DNA from 4 places in the Salimicrobium salexigens genome. Region 2 is predicted to be linked to each of the others. Evidence: riboswitches for the same ligand, from Rfam matches in the RefSeq annotation. Region 2 holds a riboswitch; each other region holds the start of a gene.

Region 1 (5,842 bases), on a different contig from region 2:
AACAGTTCGATACTCCGATTATGAGCTTCCCGCTTATCAAGGAAAAAGTGGCGTCCGTCGCAGCGAACACGTACGCGAACGAAAGCGCCGTCTACCGTACCGTCGGGCTGTTTGAACAAAGTATGGGACGGCTTTCCGAGGAAGAACTGAATGACGGAAAAGCTGTCGCCAACGTCATCGCCGAGTACGCCATCGAATGTTCTCTTACGAAGGTGTTCGGTTCGGAACTGCTTGACTTCGCAGTGGACGAAGCGGTACAGATCCACGGCGGATACGGTTTCATGCAGGAATACGAAGTGGAACGTATGTACCGGGATTCCCGTATCAACCGTATTTTCGAAGGAACGAACGAAATCAACCGTATGATCGTTCCCGGCAACCTCGTCAAAAAAGCGATGAAAGGCGAACTGCCGATTTTTGAAAAAGCTAAGAAACTTCAGGAAGAAATCATGACGATGATGCCTGAAGAACCGGGAGACGCTCCGCTTGAACAGGAATTCTACCTGCTGAAGAATGCGAAGAAGATCGCTCTGCTGGCTTCCGGACTTGCTGCTCAGAAATATGGAGAGAAACTGGATCAGGAACAGGAAGTACTTGTGAACCTGGCAGACATTACGGGTGAAATTTTCAATATGGAATCTGCCATTCTCCGTACGAAGAAAGCTGTCGACAAAGACGGAGCCGAAAAACACAGCCAGAAACTTCTATATACGGAAGTGTACGTTCAGGAAGCGTTCAATCGTATCGAAGCGCACGCGAAAGAAACACTTATCGCAGCGGAAGAGGGCGACGATCTCCGCATGATGCTCGGAGCTCTCCGGAAGCTGACGCGTCATAACCCGGTGAATGTTATCAAGAAAAAACGTGAAATTTCCGTCGGTCTTGAAAAAGCCGGAAAATACTTCGTGTAATTTCGAAAAAGGCTGTCCTCTGCCGGGGGACAGCCTTTTGTTTTTCAACAAAGAGCGGTTGTGGTAGGATAAATGTGATATTGTTTTGTTAGGAATGGGGGAGAAGTCATGCTTACCTTTTACTGGTATCCGAAGTGCGGCACGTGCCGCAACGCGAAAAGATGGCTTGATGAGAACGATGTGGATTATAAAGCTGTGAATCTCGTGGAAACTCCACCTTCGAAGGAAATGCTGCTGCAGATGATGAAAAACAGCGATCTTCCTTCGAAACGTTTCTTCAATTCCAGCGGGAAGAAGTACCGTGAGCTTGGACTGAAAGACAAAGTAGGGGACATGACGCTTGAAGAACAGGCGGAGATACTGGCTTCCGACGGCATGCTGATCAAGCGGCCGCTAGCTACGGATGGAAGTCGCGTGACCGCAGGGTTCAAAGAAGCGGAGTACGAAGCCAACTGGCTGTAATTTTTGAAGGAGGGGTCAATAATGGAACTGCCAAAAGAATTTCGTTATTCAAAAGAACATGAATGGGTAAAAGAAGAAGGGGATAACCTTCGCATCGGTATTACAGAGTTCGCCCAGTCCGAACTCGGTGACGTCGTGTTCGCCGAGCTTCCGGAAGTCGGTGATGAAGTGGAAGTGGATGAGCCGTTCGGAAGTGTGGAATCCGTGAAGACGGTATCCGAACTTTATGCTCCCGTCAGCGGGAAAGTCGTTGAAGTGAACGATGAACTCGAGGACAGCCCGGAACTAGTAAACGAATCTCCTTACGATAAAGCGTGGATGATCGTAGTCGAGCCTTCCGGGAAGTCCGGACTGGATGATCTGATGAGTGCGGATGAGTACGAAGCTATGATTTCCGAAGATGAATAGAACTTATTAACTTCGACAGACCATGGATCCGCATGGTCTGTTTCTGTATAAAGGGGTAAGCGGGATGAATGAACCTATTTTAATCGTTGAGGGGATTACGGACAAAAAGCATATTAAGAAGATGCTGGCGCAGCCTCTTGAAATCATCTGCACGTATGGAACACTCGGCCTGGAGCGTCTGGATGAGCTGATTTATGAGTACGATCTGGATCACCGCAACGTTTATATACTCGTCGATGAAGACTACTCGGGCTACAGACTCCGGGAACAGTTCAGGGAAGAACTTCCTCACGCTGTACATCTGTACACAAGCAAAACGTACCGGGAAGTAGCTGCTACGCCGGAACCGGAACTCGCACGGATGCTTGCGGGGTACCGGTTCCGGATCAAACCTGTCTACATGATGTAAGGAGGCAACAATGAAAGAAGTGAATGTAAGGGAAACACTGCCGGAAGTAGGAAGAGGGTACGTATTCATTTACAGTCCCTTTTGCGGAACGTGCCACCTGGCAAGGGAAATGCTTGATATCATCGAGAAGATGAGAGAAGAAGATGTCTTCTATGAAATGAACGCGAGCCTCTTCCCGGACTTCATGCAGGAGGAACAGGTATCAAGCGTACCCTGTCTGCTCGTATGGAAAGACGGGAAAGTGGAAGAGAAAGTGTATGCGTTCGAATCGGTGACGAAAATTTTCAATCTGATGAAAGAAAAAGAGAAAATATAGCGAAGCACCAGCTCATCATCCCGGGAGCTGGTGCTTTTGTGAACGCGGACGGGAGAATCGTTCCTTTCGGAAGCGCCACGGGGGCCTGAAAGGAACGATTTACGCCGAATCGTTCCCTTCAGAGAGGGAAGGATGTGCTGAAGGGAAGGAAACAGAGAGAAACGTGACCTTCGGGGCCGGATATGGCGTCCGAAAGTCACGCAAAAGAAATCTCCACTATTCCACCGTTTCTCCGACGGCTTTCATAATGTCCATAAAGGAAGCGTCGTCGCCGAACTGATGAACGATTTCCCCTTCGGATGAGATGATGACGGTGGTAGGAACACCGGTGCAGCCGTAGAGGTCATACACTTTCGTTCCATTATCCTCAAGCGTCGGCTGTGTCAAAAATTTCTCTTTATACTTTACGGCATCTTCCCTCTTTCCTTCCCGGCCGGCAACGTTGATGGTAATCATTTCCACGTCGTCCGTATGGAGCGAATCGAAAAGCTGCTCTTTTTTCGGCATATCTGCACCGGAATCCGGGCACCAGGAGGCCCAGAAAGTAAGAATGGTGACTTTCCCCGGAGTTTCCGGAAGTGTATAAGTGCCTTCTCCGGTAAGGTATGGTAATGTGAATACGGGTGCTTTCATAAGTATCGGATCCTTTCTTCAATAGCAAGTTTGCAAAAATCGTAACATATACACGCTTTTTATTGAAGTTTATTGACACCAGCCCGGTACAGTGCTAAAATCTTCCGTATCGCTCTATAAATTGAATAAATGAAATTCTCTTATCAAGAGAGGTGGAGGGACTGGCCCTATGAAGCCCGGCAACCGTTAAACATTCTGTTTAAAATGGTGCCAAATCCTACAGAACAATCGGTTCTGATAGATGAGAGAACAGAATTGATTTTTAAATACCAACCTTTCTGTTCTTTCAGGCAGAGGGGTTTTTTTATTTGCTAAAACCGTAAGAGACAGCGACTCTTACAGACGCAGGAGGAAAAACAATGATTTCGATTAAAGGTCTGTCAAAAGTGTTCCGAACGAAGGATCAGGATGTACACGCGGTCAGTGACCTCGAGGCGACGATCGACTCCGGTGAAATTTTCGGCGTCATCGGATACAGCGGGGCCGGAAAAAGTACTTTCATCCGCCTGCTGAACCGTCTCGAAGACCCGAGTGGCGGAACGATCAATATAGACGACAGGGAGATTTCTTCACTGTCAAAAGGAGATCTCCGTCTGGCCCGCCAGGACATGGGAATGATCTTCCAGCACTTCAACCTGCTGTGGTCCCGTACAGTGGAAGATAATATCGCTTTTCCACTCGAAATTGCGGGAGTACCGAAGGAGGAAAGAAAGGAACGTGTGGACGAACTGGTGGAGCTCGTTGGTCTCGGCGGCCGCGGGACCTCGTACCCTTCCCAGTTGAGCGGGGGTCAAAAACAGCGTGTCGGTATCGCCAGAGCACTCGCAAATCGCCCGAAAGTCCTTTTATGTGATGAGGCGACCTCCGCTCTCGATCCGGAAACGACCGACTCCATTCTTGATTTGCTCGTCGATATCAATGCGAAACTCGGACTTACCATCGTGCTCATTACTCACGAAATGCACGTCATCCGTAAAATCTGCCACCGTGTGGCTGTAATGGAAGACGGAAAAATTGTGGAAGAAGGTGACGTACTGGACGTATTTTTAAGACCGAAACAGAAAGTGACGAAACGTTTCGTCGACCAGGTGATGGGAGACCCTGACCGGGAATCTTCTCTTTCTCTTATTAAAGAGGAATACCCTCTCGGGGAAGTGGCCCAGTTTCATTTCGTCGGAGAACGTACGCATCAGGCACTGATCAGTGAAGTGTCCCGGAAGTTCCAGGTGGATGTGAACGTGCTCCACGGGAAGATCACCCAGACCCAGAAGGGTGCATATGGTACATTGATCGTGCATCTCGAAGGAGAAAAAGAAGAAATTGAACGGGCTCTGACGTATGTAAGAGAAACGTCTGTAGAAGTGGAGGTGGCCCTTGATGTTTGAACAATTGTTTCCTAACGTTCAGGTTGACGACATGATTACCGCGACGAACGAGACGCTGTTTATGACGTTCTTCTCCGTTCTCGGAACGTTCATATTCGGCCTGCTTCTCGGTCTGCTGCTTTATTTAACAGGCCCGGGAGGCATCTGGCAGAATAAAATAGCGAACTGGATTACCGCAGCTTTCGTCAACGTCTTCCGGGCTATCCCGTTCATTATTCTCATCCTGCTTCTGTTCCCGTTCACCGATTTTTTCGTCGGGACGATACGCGGGCCTTCAGCAGCACTGCCGGCACTCATTATCGGAGGTGCGCCTTTCTATGCCCGTCTCGTTGAAATAGCACTTAAAGAAGTGGATAAAGGTGTAATCGAAGCGGCCAAAGCGATGGGAGCCAAATACCGTACAATCATTTTCAAAGTTCTTCTGCCGGAATCGACTCCGGCTTTGATATCCGGACTTACAGTAACGGCCATCGCTCTGATCAGCTATACAGCTGTAGCGGGAGTGATCGGCGCCGGAGGTCTCGGGGACTTCGCTTACTTTTACGGGTTCCAGAGGAACAGTTTTGATGTCGTATTCGTATGTACCGTGCTTATCGTCATTATCGTATTCGTTTTCCAGTTCATCGGAGACTTCGCTTCCAGAAAACTGGACAAAAGATAAAACTACGTTTTAAAAAAGGAGAGAGTACCATGAAAAAATTTCTACTCACGTTAGCCACTATAGCCCTTGTTTCCCTGCTCGCAGCATGTGGATCGGACAGCTCAGATTCCGGTGATTCGGAAGGATCGGATAAAGAAACATCCGAAATATCCGTCGGCGCCACCAGTGTTCCGCACGCAGAAGTGTTGAAAGAAGCACAGCCGCTTATGGAAGAAAAGGGCATTACGCTGAATATCGAAGAATATCAGGATTACGTCCTCCCGAACCGTGATCTGTCTGAAGGGGAGATCGACGCAAACTATTTTCAGCATATTCCTTACCTGAATACGCAAATGGAAGAGAACGGCTATGATTTCGCCAACCTTGGAGGTATCCACATCGAGCCGATGGGTATCTACTCCAAAGGAATCGAAAGTATCGAAGATGTGGAGGATGGAACGACGGTGCTTATGAGCCGCTCTGTCGCAGACCATGGGCGTATCCTTTCCCTTCTCGAGAAAGAAGGCCTGGTGAAAATCGACCCGGACGTGGATCCGGTGAACGCTAAACTGGAAGACGTCGTCGAGAACCCTAAAAATCTTGAGTTCGACGCAGGGATCGATGCAGCCCTTCTACCTGAAAACTACGAGAGAGAAGAGAATGCGCTTGTCGCCATCA
Region 2 (5,842 bases):
ACTTTACGTCCTTTGTATTCCGTACGCTTATTAATGAATCGGGCTCCGACTGCATAAAATAATACGAGAGCGACCGAAGAATAACTTACGTGAAGAAAGGGGGTGGGCAACGGAAAAGCCACGGCAACTATAACGATCATCGTCAGAAAAATGACGAGATAGGCGTACAGTTTACTTTCCACCGTAGTCCGGGTCATAATTTCATGTTTCCGGTAAATGATATCGAACACTGCCAGACCCAGAAGGTTAAAGAGATTACTACCTATCAGGTTACCGACTGCAAGACCCGGCGTATCGATAAAAACTGCCGTCACACTCGAGGTGAGTTCCGGAAGAGAAATAGCTATGCCGATTACAGCTCCCACAAAAGTAGAGGTCGCTTTTGTTTTCTCCTTTACTGCATCGCCGAACACTGCAAGATTGGAAGCTATGAAAAAAGTGGCGATTGCAGAAACAAAAAACCCTAAAAATATGAGGACTGCCATAAACTTGAACTCCTAACTATCGTTGTTTGCTTTTGATTAAATCCGCCGTCAACTGGCCGGACAGCGTTACCATCGGCACTCCGCCTCCCGGGTGCGTGGAACCTCCGGCAAAGTAGAGGTTATCGTAAAGAGCGCTCTGAGCCGGTACTTTAAAGCCGCCGTTCGACTTCTTGTCCGCTACGACACCATAAATCGAACCGCCGTTTGCCCCGTACAGGGATTCGAGATCTTCCGGTGCGAACTGGTATTCAAAATCGATGGAGTCTTCCAGGCCTTCGAGCCCCATACGTTCAAGTTTCTCAATTACCGTCTTTCTGTATGCTTCCCAGTCCCAGCCTTTTCTTTTCTTATTTTCGAGAGGTGGAACGTGAGTAAGGACGAACAGATTATCTTTCCCATCCGGGGCCTGGGTTTCATCCGATCTGGCCGACACACCTATATAGACAGTCGGGTCTTCGGCCGGCTTCCCTTTATCGAAAATTTCCTTGAATTCCTTCTCGGGGTAGTCGGAGAAGAAGAAATTGTGGTGTTCGAGCTGTTCGAACTTTTTGTTCGTCCCCAGTAATAATACAAGTCCTGAAACTGTCGGTTCATATTTTTTCTCGAGCTGTTTCGCTTCTTTCTTCCCTTTCTTCGTGCCGTCCAGGTAACGGTACGTAGGAATCGCCTCCAGGTTGGAGACGACGACATCCGCTTCCATCGTACCGCTGGCAGTAGCCACACCGGTCACTTCTTCTCCTTTTGTCACTATATGAGAGACAGGTGTCTCAAGATGAACGTCTATTTTCAGTTCTTCCATCACTTTTCCCATTGCTTCCGCAATCTGATACATGCCTCCTTCGACATAATGGATGCCGAGCCCCAGCTGCACATACGCCAGCTGGTTCAAAATTGCGGGTGCGGAGTAGGGATTGGAACCGACATACATCACGAGGAAATTGAATAACTGCTCCAGATGCTTGTTGTCCAGATGCTCCTGGTTCGCTTTAGCCACCGTCTTCATGGGGTCCATCTGCATGAGTTCTTTGAAGGAGTGATGTTTCCTGAGATCACTGAGACCCGAGATACTGTATTTATAGAAACTCTTCAGGCACAGGTCATACATATCCTGACTGTACGATAAGAAGCTTGTCAGTGAACTGTTCGGGCGATCCGTCACTTTGGACATCTCCTGAAGCATCGTAGGCAAATCACCCGTTACGTCAAGCTGTTTGCCATCTTCAAAAAAAGTCCGCCACTGAGGTTCGACCCTTTTGATAGTTATGTAATCGTGTATATCACGATGCACGCTTTCGAACAGCTGCTCGAGGACCCAGGGCATGGTGAGGATGGAAGGACCCGTGTCAAAAGTGAATCCTTTCCCGGATCTCTGGTTCAGTTTTCCACCGATATTTTCGTTTTTCTCGAGAACCGTTACATCATAACCGTCCGCCTTCAATCGTATAGCTGCCGACATACCGCCTAGACCTGCTCCTACTACTACCGCTTTCTGATTCGCCATACTTAGCACCTCCATATTAATAAAGAAAAGGGATCAGCCGATATCTTATCCTGCACCACTGCGCGTACTCATCTCCGTACTGTCTCGTAAGCATCGCCTCTTCCAGTTTAATTCTGTATATAAGACTTGCGGCTATAAGAACGCTTCCCACGAGAAGTCCGAATAGACTGCCGTTACTGAGCGCAAAACCGATGACAATGCTTAACAGTCCGGTGTATAGCGGATGACGCAATATGCGATACGGGCCGCTGCTGACCAGATAATCACCTTCTCTTACGCTTACGTTCCTTGTGAACTGTTCTTTCAAATGCATAATACCCGAAAGACGCAGCGTTACGCCGGCTCCGTAAAAAAAGAGACCCGTCCATTTCACTGCCGGGACGTCCACTTTCCACATATCCACTCCAAGAATCACTGCCACTGCTACGAGCATGGCTGAAAAGATATACCAGAAAGATACTTTCTCCGATTGCCGGGACGCGGGCGAGGAGTAAACGAGGAACTCCATCAGCCACACCAGGGAGACAGCTCCAAACAACAATTCGATCATGGCCCACGCTCCTGACTGTATCCGGTTCCTTCCCGTTTCCCTAAAGCGGGCAGATACAAACCTTTCCTTTGCAACAATAGAAATACCTACGTATATTCATACAGGAAAGGGGACATCCATATGGCACTGCTTTATTCACTGGGCATTATTTTAACCGTGCTGGCGACTTTCTTCATCATTTTTAAAAAGCTCACAAAAATAAGCTATATCGTTTTTTCTGTAATTTTAATATTTTATCTCCTGCTGCTCGTACTCAGCCCCTGGTTTCTTTTGTGAAATAAATATACCAAAGAAAAAGCGAGCCGTTTGAACGGGCTCGCCTAGCGGTTGCGGGAGCGGTTGATCGCTTCCCGGATGTGATACAGTTCCGCAAACATTGCTGCAGCAAATACAAGAAGCATACTGAGCAGTACGGAAATGATGAAAATGGATCCATCCAGATCAAATCCCAGTACTCCTGCAAAACCGATTAATCCACCTATAATAAGACCTATTGATGCGAATAGAACGATTTTTTGAAACGTCAGCGAATAAAACATGACTTCACCCCATTTTGTAAACTGGACTCTTACCTATCCTTTCCCCTAAATGTCCAGATGCAAAACCGGTGCTTTTCTTCTTAATCCGGCAGAAATATACTTTTTTTCGAGCCCAGGCGCAGTATGCAGGCCTATGACTTGCCTGCAGCCGCCCTGTCCGTCGCCTTCTCAATCGATTCATCCAGGTCATTGATGATATCCTTGACCGATTCGATTCCTACGGACAAACGAATCAGTTCTTCTGTCACTCCGCTTGCCGCCAGTTCTTCTGCGGACAGCTGCTGATGCGTAGTAGACGCTGGGTGTATGATCAGAGACTTCGCATCCCCTACGTTCGCAACATGAGACCAGAGAGAGACGTTATCGATCAGCTTTCTTCCGGCCTCTCTTCCTCCTTTGATACCGAAGTTAACGATAGCTCCGTAGCCGACTTGCAAATACTTATCGGCAAGTTCATGTGCCGGGTGACCCTCAAGACCCGGGTAGGAGACCCATTCCACGTCCGGGTGCGCCTGCAGATGCTTAGCCACTTTCAGGGAATTTTCAGCATGACGTTCAATGCGTAAAGACAGTGTCTCCAGCCCCTGAATCAGAAGGAAAGCATTTTGAGGACTGAGGCACGCCCCCATATCCCTAAGGAGCTGCACCCGGAATTTAGTGGCAAATGCCACCTCCCCGAGGTCTCTCGAATAAACGAGACCGTTGTAGCTGTCGTCCGGCTCTGTAAAGCCCGGAAACTTTCCGTTCGCCCAGTCGAAGGTACCCCCGTCCACGACTACTCCGGCAATAGCTGTACCGTGACCGCCGATCCATTTGGTTGCCGAGTGAACGACGATATCCGCGCCCCACTGCAGCGGTTTGCACTGGACCGGACTCGCGAACGTATTGTCAATAATTAGCGGTACACCCTCTTCGTGGGCAATTTCAGACACTTGCTCAATATCAAGCACGTGCAGGCTCGGGTTACCGATCGTCTCCGCAAATACCGCCTTCGTTTTATCCGTAATCGCCTTTTTGAAGTTCACGGGATCTTCCGGATCGACGAATTTCACGTCAATACCGTAACGAGGTAACGTTTTTGCAAATAAGTTATACGTTCCTCCGTACAGGTTACCTGCCGCCACGATTTCGTCTCCTGCTCCGGCAACGTTCAGTATTGAGTATGCAATGGCGGACATTCCGGAGGCAGTAGCCACAGCAGCCGTACCGCCTTCAAGAAGGGCAATTCTTTTCTCAAAAACATCTACGGTCGGGTTGCCGATTCTTGAATAAATATTTCCGGGCTCCTCCAGGCCAAACAGGTTCCTGGCGTGCTCGGTATCATCGAATACGTAGGACGTCGTCTGATAGATCGGTACGGCTCTCGAACCCGTTGCCGGATCCACTTCCTGTCCCCCGTGCAGGGCAAGCGTGTCCAGATCGTAATTTCCAAATTGTTCAGTCATAAAAAATCCCTCCTGTATAATGTATGGCAGAGGGTCTGAGTGAAGAGATATAAACAAAAAACCCCTTCGATAAGAAGAGGTTTACGTTAAATATACTTACATCCTCCCCTTATCTCTCAGACCTCTAAGATCTGTAGGAATTGGCACCTTTTCAAACCGATGTTTGAAGGTTGCCGGGCTTCGCAGGGCCTAGTCCCTCAGCCGCTCTTGATAAGAGTCGCTATTCAATTAAATGGTATGCTTTGCATTATATACGGAAGCATCCGAAAAAGTCAATAATTTTTAGAAAATTCTTATTTAGAGGCTTCGATTGCCTGTTCCAACTGAGCGGAGATATCGTCCGAACTTTCGATTCCGACAGAGACCCGGACAATGTGGTCGTCGATTCCGAATCTTTCTTTATCTTTATCGGAAAGGGTACGATGAGACGTACGTGAAGGAACAGAAACGGTCGTTTCAACTCCGGCAAGACTCGGCACAATCTTGATCCAGCCGAGCGTCCGGTAGAAGGTGTTCATATCTATAGATTTATTCAGTGCTATCGTAACGATGGCGCCGTTACCTTCTGCCGATACGTTTTTCGGGTAATAAACTTTCTCCACATCTGCATTTCTCTGCATGGCATCTGCAAGAGCCTGGGCGTTCCGGGACTGTTTTTCCATACGGATTCCTAACGTTTTCGTACCGCGATACGTCAGCCATGCTTCAAACGGACTCAGGTTAGAGCCGAGGGAGACAATTTTTCGGCGTGCTTTCTCTACGAGCTCTCTTTCTCCTGTAAGCACTCCTGCTGTCGCATCACTGTGACCGCCGAGATACTTCGTGGCGCTGTGGACGACGAGGTCGGCGCCCTGCTGTAAAGGCCTCAGCAGATAAGGTGTGGCAAACGTATTATCTATCATAATTTTCAAATCATTTTTACCGGCGATTTCCTGAAGAACTGTCATATCCTCCACCCGGAGGAACGGGTTCGTCACTGATTCTGAATAAAGCAATTTCGTGTTCGGGCGTATTTCCCCTTTTATGCTTTTCTGGTCACGGAAAGATGTGAGCGTTACTTCAATGCCGAGAGAAGGCAATTCATGAGAGAGAAGGTTGTGCGTCCCGCCATACACATCCTCAGCAGCTACGATATGATCGCCGGGCTTTACGACGGAAAGAATTCCCGCAAATATCGCTGCCATGCCCGAAGCTGCTGCAACTCCCGCGCTTCCTTCTTCAAGAGCAGCAACACCCTCGGCCAGCTCTTCCGGATTCGGGTTTCTTTCCCTGGAATAAAGGTAGGATGTCTCTCCTTCATAATACTTCTCCAGATCATCCAG
Region 3 (5,842 bases), on a different contig from region 2:
CTTGCACCGCTTTTGAAAAAAGGGGAAATATCTCCGGTAGATATCACAAATTCGGTTCTGGACCGGGCAGAGGCTACGCAGGAAACGATTAATTCCCATATTGAAATATACAGGGAAGATGCTTTGAAAGAAGCGGAGAAAGCGGAAAAAGAAATCAGCAGTGGGCAGTACCGGGGCATGTTCCATGGTATTCCTATGGCTATAAAAGATATCATTTATATGAAAGACAAAGTGACTACGATGGGGTCGAAAATCCACAAAGACTTTGTCTCCGATCACGATGCGACAGTGGTATCCAAATTAAAAGAAGCAGGGGTCGTCTTCACCGGTAAATTGAGCCTGCATGAATATGCCTGGGGTGTGACGAATAACAACCCGCACTATGGTGCAGTACGCAATCCATGGGACACGAATAAAATACCGGGAGGCTCGAGTGGAGGATCCGGCGCAGCACTTGCTTCGGATGCCACGATAGCCTCTCTCGGTACGGATACCGCCGGTTCCATACGGATCCCTTCCTCTGCCTGCGGGACCGTCGGTTTAAAACAGACTTACGGAAGAGTCAGTAAATATGGGGTTTATCCACTGGCATGGACGCTCGATCACGTCGGCCCGATGACGAAAACAGTAAAAGATGCAGCTGGGTTGCTTCAAATTATTGCAGGATTTGATAAAAAGGATCCGACTTCAATCAATGTCCCTGTGGATGACTACGTAGGGGCCGTGACAGGGAACGTGAAAGATCTCGTTATAGGTGTCAACGAAGATTTCTTTTTTAAAGGCGTAGATTCAGGAGTGGAAAAACTGGTACGCAACGGAATTCAAAAATTGGTCGACCAGGGTGCTAAAGTGCAGGAAGTCAAGATCCCTTCTCTTCAGTATTCGGATTGGGCGGAACTGATCACCTCCCTCTCGGAAGCATCCGCCATACACCATAGCGATTTACAGAGCAGACCGCAGGACTTCGGAAGTGACATACGTCTGCTGTTTGAACTTGGCGAACTCCCTTCTGCTGTCGATTATCTTCAGGCTCAACAGGTAAGAAGACAGCTGAAACAGGATTTCCAGAAAGCATTCAATAAGGTTGACGTCATTATGGCTCCGACACTGCCTGTACTTCCGAACAATATTGGGGAAGACTTTGCCTATTTGAATGGAGAAAAAGTGGATGTAATAGATAATATTATCCGGTTCATGGGGCCGGAAAACTTAACCGGTCTTCCGGCATTATCCGTGCCCTGCGGACTAAGTCAGGGGTTGCCGGTAGGCATGCAAATCATCGGGCCGGCATTTCAAGAAGGAAGAATCCTTAATGCAGGATATGCTTTCGAAAAAACAGCTCCGATGCAGGGGAAGAAGCCTGAACTCAGGTAAAGTGTTAAACAGGTGTTAATTCTGAATAAACTCACCTGAAATTTATGAAATAGTTTATGTTACAGGACCTGCTGCTCCATTTGGAAATCAGCAGGTCTTTAAACTCAATAGAATGAAAAACGAAGTCGGAGAGCCGAAAGTACAGTAGGTACGGGATACATAATCGACAGAAACGTTTACAGAACGAGAGGAGAAATGCTGATATGACTTTTTCGATTACAGCAAAATGCAAAGAGACCGGTCAGTTTGGAGTGGCGGTCTCCACCAAAGTACCGGCGGTAGGAGCGCTCTGTCCTTTTACTGCACCAAAGGCGGGAGCCGTGGCTACTCAGTCTTTCGTCAATCCTTATATAGGAATTAACGGTGTCCGTTATCTAAATGAAGGATTTTCCGCAGAGAAAGTGAAAGAAAAGGTTTTAAAAGAAGACGCACAACCAGCCATCCGGCAGTTCTGTATCGTGGACAAGGATGGAAACAGTGCCGCTTTTTCAGGAGACGAGTGCGAAGGATGGTACGGTCATCGGGAAGGTGATCACTTTGCGGTGGCAGGGAGTATGCTCACCGGACCCGAGACCATTCAGGCGATGTATGACTCTTTTCTGGAAACGGAAGGTACCCCTCTCTCCGAAAGACTTGTTATAGCTCTCCAGGCCGGCCAGGATGAGGGAGGGGACAAGCGTGGCCGGCAGTCAGCCGCCGTCCGCGTTTCGGACACCGAAGAGTATCCTTTAGTCGATCTTCGGGTTGATGAGCATCCTGACCCTGTGAAGGAGCTGTACAGAATTCATCAGGTAGCGGAAGAAGAACTGTTCCCTTTCGTCGGGGATCTTCCCACTAAAGATAACCCTAAAGGAAATTTTGATTCCTGATATAGAGGAAGCTCTGATAAGGTAAGAAATAAAGTAATAAAAGGAGCGTTTTCGTTGTTAATTAAACCGCAAAAACTGAAAGCAGGAGACAAAGTGGCAACAGTAAGTACATCTTCAGGCATCGCCGGTGATCCGGACATCCGATGGCGTTATGACCAGGGCGTAAAAAGACTTGAAGAAGTGTTCAATTTAGAAGTCGTTCCTATGCCTAACAGTTTAAAGGGCTCTGAATATATTTACGAGCATCCGGAAGCGCGTGCGGAAGATCTGATGAACGCGTTTAAAGACGAGTCGATTAAAGGCATCATTGCCAATATAGGCGGGGACGACAGTGTCCGCCTGCTGCCGTACATCGATTTTGATGTGATCCGCGATAATCCCAAAGTTTTTATGGGATACTCAGACGTTACGGTTTCCCATCTGTTTTGCCATAAGGCAGGTCTCTCTTCTTTTTATGGTCCGGCGGTCTTAACGGACTTTGCGGAAAATGTGGAAATGGATCCGTATACAGTAAATATGCTGAACCGCACACTTTTTTCAGGAGAAGCTATCGGTAACATTCCTCCTGCCAAAGAGTGGACGAGTGAACATCTGGAGTGGGAAGAGTCGAACAAAAACACCCGCCGTACGATGCAGGCGAACTCAGGTTATGAAGTTCTCCAAGGTTCCGGTATAGCACGAGGCAGACTCATCGGCGGCTGTATCGATGTTCTGGAAATGGTGAAAGGGACGACACTCTGGCCGGAGAAGGAAGCGTGGAAGGGCGGAATTATTTTCTTTGAAACGTCTGAAGAAAAAACTCCGCCTGAGGATATAAAACGCTGGCTTCGTAACTACGCGACCCAGGGGATTCTGCAGAAGGCTGCGGGCATCGTATTCGGTAAGCCGAAAGATGAAGCTTACTATGAGGAATACAAAGAAGTTATTTCCCGGGTAATGAAGGAGTATGGTCTCGTGGATTTGCCTGTGCTGTACAACTTGAATTTTGGCCATACGGAGCCGAAATTTCTCCTTCCTTATGGAGCGCAGGCGGTAATTAATTGCAGTGAAAAGACTTTTTCCATTCTGGAAAGTGGAGTGGAATAGATTTCATTTCTTTTTAAGGATAAATGTTCTTTATTTTGAATTTTTTATATGAAGTGATAAGATAAAGATAGGTTCTCTTATCTTCAGGTCAGCTTTCGATTCTAAAAGGGTTCAACTATCTTTCAGGAGGGAGAACTGCTTTATGAAACTTGAAAGTCAGGTAGCTGTGGTAACCGGAGCTGGTTCAGGAATGGGGAGACAAATCGCTATATTATATGCACAAGAAGGTGCGAAGGTCATCGTTTCTGACGTTAATGAAAAAGGCTCGCAGGAAACGGTCGAGGAAATTGAAAAGAATAATGGAACTGCTACAGCGGTCTTGGCGGACGTGACGAAAGAATCAGATGTCCAGCGTTTGATCGACACAGCTGTCGACACGTATGGAACGCTGGATATTCTGGTTAATAATGCCGGGATGATGGATAACATGATGCCTGCTGCCGAGGTAACCGATGAATTATGGGAAAAGGTGCTGGCGGTAAATACAACGGGACCTATGAGAGCTACTCGTAAAGCTCTTCCGATTTTTTTGGAGAAGGGCCGTGGTGTTATTGTCAACATGGGCTCATCCGCCAGCCTTGCAGGTTCCAGAGCCGGAGCTGCATATACAGCTTCCAAGCATGCTCTGGCCGGTTATACGAAAAACGTGGGTTTCCAATATGCGAATCACGGAATCCGTTGCAATGCTATTGCTCCGGGCGGAGTGGCTACGAATATTGGAACGACCATGTCAGAACCGGATGAATTCGGTATGGAAAGGGCTTTGTCCGGGTCCGGGAATAACCCGAGGAATGGCGAAGCGGAAGAAGTAGCCAGAATCGCACTGTTTCTGGCCAGTGAAGACTCAGCTTTTGTCAATGGTGAAGTGATCAGAGCAGATGCCGGGTGGCTGGCGTACTGACGTTCAATCGAAGTGACCCTCCCGAACTTTTCGGGAGGGTTTTATAATGAGCTTCACCTGCACGTTCAGTGACTTATTTAATATAATTTTCAAAAAACTGATTGACGACAAAGTCATGATTGTATTAAGATAGTTCACATCACAAAAAACTATAAACGTATCTTCTTATCCAGAGAGGTGGAGGGACTGGCCCTTTGAAACCTCGGCAGCGGAACTGATGGAATTCCATCGGAAACCGTGCCAATTCCAGCAGGTGCATCGTACTTGAAAGATGAGAAGAGACGGTTTTCTAAATTTTATTAGAAGACCCCTCTTCCATTTTTCTGGAAGAGGGGTCTTTTCGTTTAAGTAAGGAGGATGGAGCATGATTCAGTTCGAGAACGTTTCGAAAGTGTATGAGCACAACGGAAAAGAGTTGCGGGCGGTGGATGGCGTAGACATATCGATCGAGAAAGGTGAAATTTTCGGAGTGATCGGGTTCAGTGGAGCCGGGAAAAGTACGCTTGTCCGGTTGGTGAATCTGCTGGAGCAGCCTTCCGGGGGCAATATATTAGTGGAGGAGGATGATTTGTCCCGGTTATCTAAGCCCGGGCTCAGGAAAATGCGCAAGCGTATCGGGATGATCTTCCAGCACTTTAACTTACTGGAGTCTAAAACGGTTTTACATAATGTCGCCTTCCCGCTGATCATTTCCGGCACTCCCAAGAAAAAAATAAAAGCCAGAGTGGAAGAGGTTCTTGATTTCGTAGGACTTTCGGATAAAGCACATCAGTATCCGGAAGAACTCTCGGGTGGTCAGAAACAGCGGGTAGGTATTGCCCGGGCGCTTGTTACATCACCGGACATTTTATTATGTGACGAAGCGACTTCGGCACTTGATCCTGAGACGACGAAGTCGATCCTTCAGTTACTGAAAAGAGTACGCGACGAGTATAACCTTACGATATTGATGATTACCCACGAAATGAACGCAGTCCGGGAAGTGTGCGACCGTGTCGCTGTCATGGAAAACGGCCAGGTCATTGAACAGGGGTCCATTTTCGAACTGTTCTCGAATCCTCAGCACCCGACGACGAAAAACTTTATCCAGTCGGTGATGGAGAGCGATATCCCGCCTTCCATCCTCGCGGGTATTGAAGAACGCGGGGGAGGACGTCACGTATACCGGGTCACATTCGTCCGGGAGAAGGCTGCTCAGCCCATCTTTTCACAGGTAGCCAAAAACTATCAGGTCGAAGTGAACGTTCTTTTCGGACAAATTACGGAACTGCAGGGAATCCCGTTTGGCCAGCTGGTAGTGGAACTGCTGGGGGAAGACAGGGAGATTGTCAGAGCACTGGATTATATACAGCGGACAGTAAACGTCCAGGAGGTGGAAGCTGATGCAGGTTAATTTACTGGAATTCTGGCCAAAGATTTTGCAGGCCATCAACGAAACATTGATTATGGTAGGGGTGTCACTGGTGGTAGCGGCACTCATCGGTATCCCGCTTGGAATCGCACTTGTCGTTACGAGACACGGCGGGCTTCTCCAAAATAGCGCATTTTTCAAAGGGTTAAGCGTAGTGATCAACTTCTTTCGATCCATCCCGTTCATTATTCTTCTTGTAGC
Region 4 (5,842 bases), on a different contig from region 2:
GAAGACCCGAACGTTGTGCTTGTAAAAGCGACTCCTGACGTTGCTGAATACTGGGAAGCAGGTGTGAACGTCAAAACCGTTAAAGAATTCGTGAAAAAGATGGCCAGCAGCAATTCCATGGACGACAAGAATAAACTGAAAGACACCGTCCATTTCGACGAAAATTCGAACTAGATACGATCATTTTTCTGAAAACAGAGAATCCCCGCCCGGAGCGTTGACTCGGGACGGGGATTTTGTTCGTATCGGAGGATGTTTCTGTTTAGTGACGACGAAGGTCTCAATGATTTTTAAGATACCACTTCCTTCTTAGCAACCATTGTGGCCGATTTCGGTTTAATGAACATGATACTCCCGATGAACACGGCTAATACATTCAGAAATAACGTAAGTCCGATGACTCCGGCGGCGTGAAGCGTCTCGTAAAAATAACCGTTAACTGCTAAAAGGACGACGACTGTTCCGAGTATTATACTGCTTTTTACAGGGCTGGCAGCAGATATTTTCCAGGTGCCGTAACTGAAAACGACAGTGAATACTATCATGGTAAGAATATTGACGCTCATCCCCACCCAGACCGGATGGATATTGAGAAAGAAATCCGACGGGTGCCAGTTGCTCAAATGATACCAGAGCAAGCCTGCTGTGAAGCCTCCGAACAGAGAACCGAGAACAGCTCTTTTTGTAACGAGCGGCCAGAACAGCGCAGCAACTACAGGAGCGAAGGTTGCGGAATTTCTCATCGTCCAGGCGAGTACGTTCCACCAGGCCGACTGTTCCGTACGCAGGAAGCCGAAGACAATCATCAGGCCTGTAAGGAGCAGCAGTGACCATTTCGTATACGTGACCAGCTTTTCGGGAGAAGCGTCAGGGAAGATAGCGCTCCCCACATCTTTTCCGAGACTTGTAGCGCCTGAGAACTGACACGGGGCACCCCACCCGAGAGCACAGGCCCAGATACCGAGGAAGAACATCCCGACCAGCGGAGCGGGGAGGACTCCCATCAGGTACCGGGGCAGTGCTATGAGACCGAGACTTGCATCGGGGACAACCGCAGCCGCCGAGAGTCCGAAGAGGATCCCGAAAAGAATGAAGGGGATGCTCATCACTTCTGCCACAATCAGTCCTTTTTGCCCTTCTTCCGGTGTTCTGCAGGACAGAGCCATCTGGAAAGCAGCCTGAGCTAAAATGACGTTCACAAGAAATGTGGCAAACCATACGAGAATGACCTGAAGACCGGCTCCGTCCCAGTCGAACATCCCGGGCTGTTCGACTGCCAGCTGCTGCAGACCGGAAATGCCGGGTTTAATGAAGAACGCTGCTGCACCGATTATGAACATGAGGGCGAAAATGATAGTGTTCATCGTTTGTGTAAAGGCGACCGCCCACATGCCGCCCGACTGTAAATAGACGAATAAAAGAAGGGCTGTGAACGCCACGGATAAAGACAGAGACACGCCGGTGAAGACGTGGAAGGCAGAAGCGAATGCAATGGCCGTGGCCACCGACCACATCGGGAAAGCGAAGGCCGTAATGGCGCCGGATAAAGCTTTGGCACGTCTGCCGAACTGATCACCGATCAATCCGGTGATGGTGACGATCAATTTCTCCCGGAACGATTTTATAAGCAGAAGGGCGATCAGGAGAACCTGCAGTGTTTCTGCGACCCCGTACCATATAGCTGAGATCCCCGTAAGATACGAAAGCTCCACAATCGATATGTACGTTGAACCCGAAAAAAGACCTGTAATACAGAAAGCGACCGTCCACCACCGGAACGTCCGTCCCCCTATAAAATATTGCTCGCCCCGGCCGGCTTTCCGCTTTGCCACGTTGCCGACGATGATTAACGCGAGCGTATATAACAGCGCCAGTGTAATGACCCATACTCCATAAGAATTCATTTCCTCTCCTCCTTTACATATCTGTACATACAAAAAGAACCCTTCCACTTTTCCGTAAGAAAAATAGAAGGGTTCTCCTGAGCGTCCCTGCTCTTATCTTTCAGACAGATAGTGTCTGCTGGAAGAAGCACCTTGTTCTTTACGAACAGGTTGCCGCGGGATCACAGGACCAGATTCCTCCACCGCTCTTGATAAGATGTGTATGAAATTAACGTTCATTCTACCGGGGGAAGAAAAGGAATGTCAATGATTTTTTAGAAATTTCGAAAAATAGAAAAGACAGGACTGTATTTCGTTCTCAAAAAAAGGGACGCCGAAGGGCGTCCCTTTAAAGCTGCTGTATCAGACTGTCATTTCTTCCTTCAGGTGTGCTCCTGCAATACCCGGGTAGGTCATTTCATAACTGTCGAGAATAATTTCCAGGTCTTCATAATTCAAAACCTCATACTCCATACAGAGGGTACGCACCGTTTTGCCCGTTCTTATGCCTTCCTGGGCGATTTGTGAAGAGCGTTCGTAACCGATGTGCGGGCTTAAAGCCGTAATGATTCCAAGGCTTTTCTCCACGTTCTCCCGGAGTACTTCTTCGTTCGCCTGCAGATCTTTCAGGCACAGATCCGTGAAAACGCCGAACCCGTTGTTCATAACAGTGATGGATTCAAGCAGATTGAAAATCATGACCGGTTCCATGACGTTCAGCTCCAACTGTCCGGCTTCTGAAGCCATGCTCACCGTGTGGTCGTTTCCCATAACTTGAAAAGCGATCTGGTTAATAACTTCCGGCATGACCGGGTTCACTTTCCCGGGCATAATGGACGAGCCCGGCTGTCGGGCCGGGAGAGTGATTTCGCTCAGTCCGGTTCTCGGCCCGGAGGCCATCAGACGAAAATCATTCGCTATTTTGGACATGCTCGTCATAGTGTTTTTCAAAGCGGAAGAAACTTCCGTGTAAGCATCGGTGTTCTGGGTAGTGTCTACCAGGTTCTCTGCTGCCCTGAGCGGAAGTCCGCTGATGTCAGCCAGATACTCCACTACGAGCTTCGTGTATACCGGATCGGCGTTCAGACCGGTACCGACCGCTGTTGCCCCCATGTTGATTTCGAACAGATTATCTTTGGAGCGTCTAATCCGGTTGAGGTCGCGTTCGATCACACGCTGGTAGCTTTTCAGTTCCTGTCCGAGCCGGATCGGAACGGCGTCCTGCAGGTGCGTACGTCCGACTTTGATGATGTGATCGAAATCAGCCGCCTTTTTACCGAATGTATCAGCCATCGTTTCCATCGTCTGTTCCAGCCGGGTCATCCCGGTTACAGCAGCGATATGCATTGTGGTAGGGAAGACGTCGTTGGTCGACTGTGCCATATTCACATGGTTATTCGGATTGATATAATCGTAGTCGCCTTTGTCCCGTCCTGCGATTTCAAGAGCCCGATTTGCGATAACTTCGTTCGCATTCATATTCACGGAAGTACCGGCTCCGCCCTGGATAGGATCTACAAGAAACTGGTCATGGTAATAGCCTTCCAGCAGTTCATCGGCAGCCCCGATGATAGCTTCGCTTATGTGAAGAGGGAGGTGGCCGGCGTCCCTGTTCGCCATAGCTGCCGCTTTTTTGACCATAGCCACGGCCGTAATCATGGAATCATCGAGGTTGTACCCTGTAATCGGGAAGTTTTCTTTGGCACGCAGTGTCTGGATGCCGTAGTAAGCTTCGGCGGGAATCTCTTTTTCTCCGATAGAGTCTGTTTCTGTACGATATAAACGGTTCATGGTATCTTTCCTCTCTCTGTGAATTCTTATTACCCGTAGTGGGCGGTTGTGTAGTTTTCTTCGTCTTCCAGAACATCGGGGCGGTTCCTGTCAGACGAGCTGACAACGACTGCGGCTGATGCATCCCCGAGAACGTTCACGGAAGTTCTGATCATATCCAGAATACGGTCGATTCCTGCGAGCAGTGCTATACCTTCGAGTGGCAGACCGATGGAAGTCATAACCATCGACAGCATAATAAGTCCGGCACTCGGGACGCCGGCGGTTCCGATGGAAGCCAGTGTAGCGGTCAGCACGACGGTAAGCTGATCGATGAAAGTCAGTTCCATTCCAAAGTACTGAGCGACGAACAGCACGCAGACCCCCTGATACAGGGCTGTACCGTTCATGTTGATGGTCGCGCCGAGCGGCAGTACGAAACTGCTGATCTTTTGCGGTACTTTCAATTTTTCTTCGGAATACTTGATCGTCATAGGTAAAGTTCCCGAGCTGCTGGACGTACTGAAAGCCACCATAATGACCGGTATCAATTCCTTGAAGAAAGTGACGGGGCTCATCTTGCCGAAAACTTTCACGGAAAACGAGTAGACGAGCAGAACGTGCACGAGTGAGCCGACGAGCAGCGCGAGAATGACCTTGAATAAAGGCCACAGTACGGACACCCCGTATTCCCCGACGGTAGGTGCGATAAGGCCGAATATACCGATGGGGGCGAATCTCATTACGACACCGGTGATTTTATACATGACTTCCGCCAGCTGATCGAATATTTGATAAAGTGTACGTGCTTTTTCACCTGCCATCGTGATACCGATGCCGAGGAAGATGGCAAAGAAGATGACCTGCAGCATGTTACCTTCCGTAAGTGCGGCAATCGGGTTGGTCGGCACAATGTTCAGCAGCGTCTCTTTAATTCCGGGAGTTTCCTGGGCAGCGACCTGTTCACCTTCCGGAACTTCAATATCAACTCCGGTTCCGGGAGAGAACAGATTTCCGCTCAGAAGCCCGATGGAGATGGCGACCGCTGTCGTCACCATGTAGTAGGAAACCGTTTTGAAACTCAGGTTCCCGAGCTCTTTCAGATCCCCGGTGCTGGCAACTCCGACTACCAGGGAAGACAGAACGAGGGGAACAATGATAAATTTAATAAGCCTGAGGAAAAGATCTCCGAGCGGCTGTACTACTTGTATGTCAGGTCCGACGAAAATGCCGAGAACAATTGCTAAAAAGAAAGCGATGAATATTTGGAATACGAGATTATTTTTCATAACAACCCTCCAGTCAATATGTAATACACAATGTAAGCGCATACCTACGGATACATACAGAAATCTACGCATACATACAAATAAATCCGTGAATTTTTGAAGGAGAGACCATGATGATTAAAAAGAAACTGCTGATTGTTATAATGGTTATTGTGATGGTGCCGCTGGCCGGAGAGCTGAAATTTTATCCGTTTGAGGGAAGCTTCCGGGTAAGTTTCGGCACCCCCCTGTTTTTCTTTTTTCTGCTGTGGAGGGCGAATCTGCGCCAGGTCACCCTGACACTGGCAGTAGCGACGTCGGTCGTGCTGTTCCGGACGGGACTGGATGTGTACGGAAGTTCCGTGCCGCTTGAGGAAGCGTTCTCCACCCACTTTCCGGTATTCTTTTATTACCTCACCTACGGACTGCTGTTCCGCTTCCTGAAGGTTTCAAAGTACTACCATAAACCTATCGTCGTCGGATTGTTAGGAGTTTCCCTTGAAATCCTGGCAAGTACGGCCGAGATATTGCTGCGAAGCGGAGTCATGGACCAGCCGGTGAATTTCGGAACGATAGGGCTGTTGCTGGAGGTCGCTTTTATCCGCAGTTTTTTCGTCCTTGGTTTTTTCAACATCCTGCTGTATAAACAGGCGAAAACGGAAGAACTGCAGCAGAAAAAGCAGAAGGAGCATATGATGATGGTGCTGTCCGGTCTGTACACGGAGGCCGTTCATCTGTCCAAAACGATGCGGGATGCCGAAACGGTTACGAAAGAGAGTTACGAGCTTTACCGGAATATGAAAGAGGAAAGCGGAAGGGAGGAGTCTTCCTCTCTGCTTGTCATAGCGAATAAAGTGCACGAAATAAAAAAAGATAACCAGCGGATCTACGCCGGGTTATCGAACGTGATTTCAAGGGAAA

What was found. A riboswitch is a leader RNA that binds a small molecule or an ion and turns the genes downstream of it on or off. The one in region 2 is predicted to bind S-adenosylmethionine.
Region 1: linked by a shared signal. The riboswitch ahead of BW931_RS06500 (methionine ABC transporter ATP-binding protein) and the one ahead of BW931_RS09690 (O-acetylhomoserine aminocarboxypropyltransferase/cysteine synthase family protein) in region 2 are both predicted to bind S-adenosylmethionine.
Region 3: linked by a shared signal. The riboswitch ahead of BW931_RS07260 (methionine ABC transporter ATP-binding protein) and the one ahead of BW931_RS09690 (O-acetylhomoserine aminocarboxypropyltransferase/cysteine synthase family protein) in region 2 are both predicted to bind S-adenosylmethionine.
Region 4: linked by a shared signal. The riboswitch ahead of BW931_RS07185 (sodium:solute symporter family protein) and the one ahead of BW931_RS09690 (O-acetylhomoserine aminocarboxypropyltransferase/cysteine synthase family protein) in region 2 are both predicted to bind S-adenosylmethionine.

What each region holds. Positions count from the first base shown of each region.
Region 1 is NZ_FTOK01000004.1:174,825-180,666, forward strand. It holds gene BW931_RS06470 (acyl-CoA dehydrogenase family protein) at 1-911, shown strand, start outside; gene BW931_RS06475 (arsenate reductase family protein) at 1,020-1,373, shown strand; gene gcvH (glycine cleavage system protein GcvH) at 1,395-1,781, shown strand; gene BW931_RS06485 (toprim domain-containing protein) at 1,804-2,190, shown strand; gene BW931_RS06490 (thioredoxin family protein) at 2,201-2,506, shown strand; gene BW931_RS06495 (TlpA family protein disulfide reductase) at 2,723-3,139, opposite strand; SAM riboswitch class I at 3,277-3,387, shown strand; gene BW931_RS06500 (methionine ABC transporter ATP-binding protein) at 3,499-4,524, shown strand; gene BW931_RS06505 (methionine ABC transporter permease) at 4,517-5,185, shown strand; gene BW931_RS06510 (MetQ/NlpA family ABC transporter substrate-binding protein) at 5,215-5,842, shown strand, end outside.
Region 2 is NZ_FTOK01000007.1:48,418-54,259, forward strand. It holds gene BW931_RS09670 (sodium:calcium antiporter) at 1-485, opposite strand, end outside; gene BW931_RS09675 (phytoene desaturase family protein) at 502-1,986, opposite strand; gene BW931_RS09680 (methyltransferase family protein) at 2,003-2,536, opposite strand; gene BW931_RS13540 (hypothetical protein) at 2,657-2,812, shown strand; gene BW931_RS09685 (hypothetical protein) at 2,857-3,075, opposite strand; gene BW931_RS09690 (O-acetylhomoserine aminocarboxypropyltransferase/cysteine synthase family protein) at 3,207-4,520, opposite strand; SAM riboswitch class I at 4,627-4,737, opposite strand; gene BW931_RS09695 (trans-sulfuration enzyme family protein) at 4,814-5,842, opposite strand, start outside.
Region 3 is NZ_FTOK01000005.1:49,339-55,180, forward strand. It holds gene BW931_RS07240 (amidase) at 1-1,374, shown strand, start outside; gene BW931_RS07245 (DUF1028 domain-containing protein) at 1,578-2,243, shown strand; gene BW931_RS07250 (S66 family peptidase) at 2,298-3,329, shown strand; gene BW931_RS07255 (SDR family oxidoreductase) at 3,472-4,230, shown strand; SAM riboswitch class I at 4,393-4,508, shown strand; gene BW931_RS07260 (methionine ABC transporter ATP-binding protein) at 4,595-5,623, shown strand; gene BW931_RS07265 (methionine ABC transporter permease) at 5,613-5,842, shown strand, end outside.
Region 4 is NZ_FTOK01000005.1:39,354-45,195, forward strand. It holds gene BW931_RS07180 (pyridoxamine 5'-phosphate oxidase family protein) at 1-174, shown strand, start outside; gene BW931_RS07185 (sodium:solute symporter family protein) at 291-1,904, opposite strand; SAM riboswitch class I at 1,995-2,102, opposite strand; gene aspA (aspartate ammonia-lyase) at 2,247-3,674, opposite strand; gene BW931_RS07195 (dicarboxylate/amino acid:cation symporter) at 3,704-4,942, opposite strand; gene BW931_RS07200 (ATP-binding protein) at 5,056-5,842, shown strand, end outside.